Regions from separate parts of the Streptomyces sp. NPDC012637 genome, predicted to be linked through region 2. Evidence: predicted binding sites of a transcription regulator. Region 2 holds the regulator's gene; the other holds the start of a gene.
What was found. The regulator HrcA, encoded in region 2, represses chaperone genes, less so after heat shock. The targets are predictions, from matches to a motif close to TTNGCACTCNGNNNNNCNGAGTGCNAA.

Region 1 (3,409 bases), on a different contig from region 2:
CGCCGAGGTCATCGCCGACCTGGAGAAGAACCACACGGGCATCGCCGCCCGCGTCCTGGACGACCAGGGCAAGCTGCGCCGCTTCGTCAACGTGTACGTGAACGACGACGACGTGCGCTTCGAGCAGGGTCTGGAGACGGCGACTCCGGACGGCGCCGGCGTCTCGATCATCCCGGCGGTCGCCGGAGGCTGCTGAGCCGTCTGCGACCGATCCGTCGGCGACCGCTCCGTCTGCGACCGATCCGTCGGCGACCGCTCCGTCAACGGCCGATCCGTCGGCGACCGCTCCGTCTGCGGCCGATCGATCGGCTACCGATTCGTCAGCGGCCGATCCCTCGGCGGACGAGTCGTAAGAGGCCGGTCCGTAAGCGGCTGATCCGTCAGCGCCGATCCGTAAAGGCCGACCCTTACCGGTCAGTACTGAATTGCCCCTTCCGCGGGAAGAAGCGGAAGGGGCAATTCTGCATGGTTGAGCGCGATAGAGTTGGGGAAGCCCCCTCCGCTGCCCATGCCAGACGCATATGAGAATGCGCCTCGACCTGACAAGAAGCAGCCAAAGTGCCCGCGCCTTGTGCCCCATCTGCGCCGTTTGCCGGGCCCGACTTGCCCCGGAATTCAGCGTAATCTCCCCAATTCCCCTTTCCGGGGTGCCCAGAATTCTCGTCCGATTGACCTGTTGCAGAGGGCAGTTGGGCAGATACATTCAGCCGCGGTCGACGCGTTCCGGCGCAGGGTCTGACCCGGGTCCGCGAAGTGCGGTCCCGCGCAAGGGCCAGTAATAGGGGAGTTAGGCATGGCTCAGGGCACCGTCAAGTGGTTCAACGCGGAGAAGGGCTACGGCTTCATCGCGGTCGACGGTGGTGCGGATGTTTTCGTCCACTACAGCGCGATCCAGATGGACGGGTACCGCACCCTCGAAGAGGGTCAGCGGGTCGAGTTCGAGATCTCGCAGGGCCAGAAGGGTCCGCAGGCGGACATGGTCAAGCTCGCCGTCTGAGCGCGGCGCGATCGGCCACCGACGCACTTCCGTCGAGGGGCCCGCATCCTGACCTGGATGCGGGCCCCTCGCGCGTTTGTCCGTGGAGGTCGGCGGCATGTGCGGGTGGGGGACCGGCGGGTGCGCCCACGGGTGGCGGCGCGCGGGTCCACCGGTGCCGGCGCGCGGGTCCACCGGTGGCCGGAGCGTGGGCCCGCGGGTGACCGGAGGGTGGTCGATCCTCCTGAGTCGCTTGCACTCTCCTAGGGCGAGTGCTAATCATTGGCGTTAGCACTCTGAAGGTGAGAGTGCTTACGAGGATCGGGCAGACGAGGTCGCGGACCGAGTGGGGAAGGAACCCACGAGGAGCGCGGGCCGTCCGTCGCGGGCGTCGGCGCGGTCCAGGAGCGTTATCCACCCCATGTCCGGGAGGACCACTTCACATGGCCAAGATCATCGCGTTCGACGAGGAGGCCCGGCGCGGTCTCGAGCGCGGCATGAACCAGCTCGCTGACGCCGTCAAGGTCACCCTCGGCCCCAAGGGTCGCAACGTCGTCCTCGAGAAGAAGTGGGGCGCCCCCACGATCACCAACGATGGTGTCTCCATCGCCAAGGAGATCGAGCTCGAGGACCCGTACGAGAAGATCGGCGCCGAGCTGGTCAAGGAAGTCGCCAAGAAGACGGACGACGTCGCCGGCGACGGTACGACCACCGCCACCGTTCTCGCCCAGGCCCTGGTCCGCGAGGGCCTCCGCAACGTCGCCGCGGGTGCCAACCCCATGGCCCTGAAGCGCGGCATCGAGAAGGCCGTCGAGGCCGTCTCCGGTGCGCTGCTCGACCAGGCCAAGGAGGTCGAGACCAAGGAGCAGATCGCCTCCACCGCCTCCATCTCCGCCGCTGACACCCAGATCGGCGAGCTCATCGCCGAGGCCATGGACAAGGTCGGCAAGGAAGGCGTCATCACGGTCGAGGAGTCCCAGACCTTCGGTCTGGAGCTCGAGCTCACCGAGGGCATGCGCTTCGACAAGGGCTACATCTCGGCGTACTTCGCGACCGACATGGAGCGCATGGAGGCCGCGCTCGAGGACCCGTACATCCTCATCGTCAACTCCAAGGTCTCTTCGGTGAAGGACCTGCTCCCGCTCCTCGAGAAGGTCATGCAGTCGGGCAAGCCGCTGCTGATCATCGCCGAGGACGTCGAGGGCGAGGCCCTGTCGACCCTGGTCGTCAACAAGATCCGCGGCACCTTCAAGTCCGTCGCGGTCAAGGCCCCGGGCTTCGGCGACCGCCGCAAGGCCATGCTGAACGACATCGCCATCCTCACCGGCGGCACGGTCATCTCCGAGGAGGTCGGCCTCAAGCTCGAGAACGCCGGCCTGGACCTGCTGGGCCGCGCCCGCAAGGTCGTCATCACCAAGGACGAGACCACCATCGTCGACGGTGCCGGTGACAGCGAGCAGGTCGCGGGTCGCGTGAACCAGATCCGCGCCGAGATCGAGAACTCCGACTCGGACTACGACCGCGAGAAGCTCCAGGAGCGCCTGGCGAAGCTCGCCGGTGGCGTCGCCGTCATCAAGGCCGGTGCCGCGACCGAGGTCGAGCTCAAGGAGCGCAAGCACCGCATCGAGGACGCCGTGCGCAACGCGAAGGCGGCCGTCGAGGAGGGCATCGTCGCCGGTGGTGGCGTGGCCCTGCTGCAGGCCTCCTCCGTCTTCGAGAAGCTGGAGCTGGACGGCGACGAGGCCACCGGTGCCAACATCGTCAAGCTGGCCCTGGAGGCTCCGCTGAAGCAGATCGCCGTCAACGGTGGTCTCGAGGGCGGCGTCATCGTCGAGAAGGTGCGCAACCTGCCCGTCGGCCACGGCCTGAACGCCGCGACCGGTGAGTACGTCGACATGATCGCCGAGGGCATCATCGACCCCGCCAAGGTGACCCGTTCCGCGCTGCAGAACGCGTCCTCCATCGCGGCCCTGTTCCTCACCACCGAGGCCGTCATCGCCGACAAGCCGGAGAAGGCCGCCGCGCCGGCCGGCGGCGGCATGCCGGGCGGTGACATGGACTTCTGATCCTGACGGATCGGATCTCCTGAGCAACGCCGAAGGGCGGCACCCGAGAGGGTGCCGCCCTTCAGTGTTTCCGGGGTTCCGTGGTCCCGTGGATTCCGCGGTTTCCGGGAAGTGCTTCCGGGACCTGCGGGAATCCGGGGCCTACGGGAAGGGGCTCAGCGGACGTCGACCCAGTCCTGGCCGCTGAACGTCTGGAAGTGGGTGCCGTCGCCGTAGTAACGGATCTGGTACCAGCCGTCGGCGGTCGCCGTGGTCTTCAGCGAGACCGCGCCCGTCGAGGAGGACTTGCCGGAGGCGACCTGCTTCCAGGTCGTCGTGCCCCACTTCTTGTACCAGACGCTCACCGACTGCGAGCCCAGACCGCGCC
Region 2 (3,409 bases):
TGCTGCCCCGGCTGGAACTGGCCCTGCGGGCGCTCCTCGCCGCGGAGCTTCGACAGCTCCCGCAGCAGGCGCTCCTGCTCCGGGTCGAGCTTCGTCGGGGTCTGGACCTCGACGTGGACGATCAGGTCGCCGCGGCCGTTGCCACGGAGGTGGGTGACGCCGCGGCCGTGCAGCGGGATCGACTGGCCGGACTGGGTGCCCGGACGGATGTCGACGTCCTCCAGACCGTCGAGGGTCTGGAGCTGCACCTTCGTGCCGAGGGCGGCCGCCGTCATCGGGAGGGTCACCGTGCAGTGCAGGTCGTCGCCGCGCCGCTGGAAGACCTCGTGCGGGGTCTCGTGGATCTCCACGTACAGGTCGCCGGCCGGGCCGCCGCCCGGGCCGACCTCGCCCTCGCCGGCCAGCTGGATCCGGGTGCCGTTGTCGACGCCGGCCGGGATCTTGACCGTGAGCGTGCGACGGGACCGGACCCGGCCGTCGCCCGCGCACTCGGGGCACGGGGTCGGGACGACGGTGCCGAAGCCCTGGCACTGCGGGCAGGGGCGGGAGGTCATGACCTGGCCCAGGAAGGACCGGGTGACCTGGGAGACCTCACCACGGCCGCGGCACATGTCACAGGTCTGCGCGGAGGTGCCGGGCGCGGCGCCCTCTCCGGAGCAGGTGGTGCAGACGACGGCCGTGTCGACCTGGATGTCCTTGGTGGTGCCGAAGGCGGCCTCTTCGAGGCTGATCTCCAGGCGGATCATCGCGTCCTGGCCGCGCCGGGTGCGCGAGCGCGGGCCGCGCTGGGACGCCGTACCGAAGAAGGCGTCCATGATGTCCGAGAAGTTGCCGAAGCCGCCCGCGCCGAAGCCACCGGCCCCGCCGCCGCCGGACGAGGAGAGCGGGTCGCCGCCGAGGTCGTAGACCTGCTTCTTCTGCGGGTCCGACAACACCTCGTACGCGGCGTTGATCTCCTTGAACCGCTCCTGCGTCTTCGGGTCCGGGTTCACGTCCGGGTGAAGCTCGCGGGCGAGGCGGCGGAAGGCCTTCTTGATCTCGTCCTGGGACGCGTCTCGGCGTACGCCGAGTACGGCGTAGTAGTCCGTGGCCACTTACGACTCCGCCAGGATCTGTCCGACGTAACGTGCCACTGCGCGTACCGCTCCCATCGTTCCGGGGTAGTCCATGCGGGTCGGTCCGACCACGCCGAGTTTTGCGACTGCCTCGCCGCCGGAACCGTAGCCGACCGAGACGACGGACGTGGAGGTCAGGCCTTCGTGGCCGTTCTCGTGCCCGATGCGTACGGTCATGCCCGATTCCTTGGCCTCGCCGAGCAGCTTGAGGAGCACCACGTGCTCCTCGAGAGCCTCCAGGACGGGCCTGATCGTGAGGGGGAAGTCGTGTCCGAAGCGGGTCAGATTGGCGGTACCGCCGATCATGAGCCGCTCCTCCTGCTCCTCCACGAGGGTTTCGAGCAGGGTCGCGAGCACGGTCGAGACCGTGCCGCGGTCCTCCATGTCCTCGAAGGACTCGGGCAGGTCCTGCACCAGCTGCGGCACGTCCGCGAAGCGGCGGCCGACGACGCGGCTGTTGAGCCGGGCCCGGAGATCGGCGAGGGAGATCTCGCCGAAGGGCGCCGGGCAGTCGATGACCCGCTGCTCGACCCGGCCGGTGTCGGTGATCAGCACCAGCATCAGCCGGGCGGGCGCCAGCGACAGCAGTTCCACGTGCCGGACCGTCGAACGGGTCAGCGAGGGGTACTGCACGACGGCGACCTGCCGGGTCAGCTGCGCGAGCAGCCGGACCGTGCGGCCGACGACGTCGTCGAGGTCGACGGCTCCGTCGAGGAAGTTGTGGATCGCCCGCCGCTCGGGCGTCGACAGGGGCTTGACTCCGGCCAGCCGGTCGACGAAGAGCCGGTAGCCCTTGTCGGTGGGGATGCGTCCGGCGCTGGTGTGGGGCTGGGCGATGTAGCCCTCCTCCTCGAGGACCGCCATGTCGTTGCGGACGGTGGCGGGCGAGACACCCAGCTTGTGCCGCTCGGTGAGCGCCTTCGAGCCGACCGGCTCCTCCGTCCCGACGTAGTCCTGGACGATGGCGCGCAGCACCTCGAGCCTGCGTTCGCTGAGCATCGTGCGCACCTCCAGCTGTCGATCCGGTTCCGGTTGCTCCGGATTTGGCACTCGCCCTGTTCGAGTGCCAGGAATCCCCCGGCCAGTGTACGGCGGCCCACGTCGCTCCTGGCAAGGAGGCGGGCTCGGAGCGGTTAGCGTCACGCCATGGACATCGACTGGGAAGCGTACGGGTGGGAGCGGCTCGGGGACGGCGTGGGGAGGTGCCGGCTGGAGGGCTGGGACGCCACGTCGGGCCTGGTCATCGGGCGGGACGCGGTCCTGCTGTACGACACGGGCGCCACGCTCGCGCAGGGCACCGAACTGCGGTCGCAGGTGTCGGCTCTCACGGGCGGCCGGAGGGTGACGCATGTCGCACTGAGTCACCCGCATTTCGACCACGTGCTGGGCACGGCGGTCTTCGCGGGCGCCGAGGTCTTCGGGGCGGTGGGCATGGACACGCTGCTGCCACGGGACCGCGAGGCGCTGCGCACGGACGCGGTACGGCAGGGGGTGGACGAGCGGGCCGCGGCGGAGGCCGCCGAGGTCCTGGTGGCCCCGCGGCACACCGTGACCGGCGAGTGGACCCTCGACCTGGGCGGCCGCCAGGTCCTCCTCGCGAACGTCGGCCCGGGCCACTCGGGTCACGACCTGGCCCTGCTCGTGACCGGGGAGCGCGAGATCGTCTTCTGCGGCGACCTGGTGGAGGAGTCGGGCGAGCCCCAGGCGGGCCCGGACGCGATCCCGTCCCGATGGCCGGCCGCCCTCGACCGCCTGCTGTCCCTCGGCGGCGAGGACGCGGTGTACGTGCCGGGCCACGGCGCGGTGGTCGACGCGGACTTCGTCCGACGCCAGCGGGAGGAACTGGCACGCCGCTTCGACGTGTCGTAGCGTCGCCCGAATGCGCGGTCACCAAACGGATCTGACACCGTTTCGACTGCGCTGCCGCCGCCCTCACCGGACAGAATCGAGCCCATGCGGAGCTACAACCCCGACCTGACACCGCCGTGGAAGCGTCCGGCGGCCGTGCCGGAGGTCCCGGCGGACCGTGACCTGGTGGTCGAGGAGGTCACGACGGGCTTCTGCGGCGCGGTGATCCGCTGCGAGGCGGGCACGGTGACCCTGGAGGACCGCTTCGGCAAGCACCGCGTCTTCCCGATGGAGCCGCGCGGCTTCCTCCTGGAGGGCCGGACGGTCACCCTGGTCCGCCCCTCCCGCCCGGCGCCGGCGCGCCCCACCCGTACGGCCTCCGGGTCGATCGCCGTCCCGGGCGCCCGGGCCCGGGTCGCCCGGGCGGGCCGCATCTACGTGGAGGG

Region 1: a site for HrcA is predicted at 1,229-1,255, ahead of groL (chaperonin GroEL). Genes of this name have one in related genera too.

The regions. Positions count from the first base shown of each region.
Region 1 covers NZ_JBIBDS010000002.1:882,364-885,772, reverse strand. Annotated here, with positions in the region: gene ACFY8W_RS12250 (MoaD/ThiS family protein) at 1-196, shown strand, start outside; gene ACFY8W_RS12245 (cold-shock protein) at 794-997, shown strand; gene groL (chaperonin GroEL) at 1,420-3,042, shown strand; gene ACFY8W_RS12235 (hypothetical protein) at 3,198-3,409, opposite strand, start outside.
Region 2 covers NZ_JBIBDS010000008.1:29,338-32,746, forward strand. Annotated here, with positions in the region: gene dnaJ (molecular chaperone DnaJ) at 1-1,094, opposite strand, end outside; gene hrcA (heat-inducible transcriptional repressor HrcA) at 1,095-2,114, opposite strand; gene ACFY8W_RS28640 (MBL fold metallo-hydrolase) at 2,262-2,984, shown strand; gene ACFY8W_RS28645 (DUF3097 family protein) at 3,069-3,409, shown strand, end outside.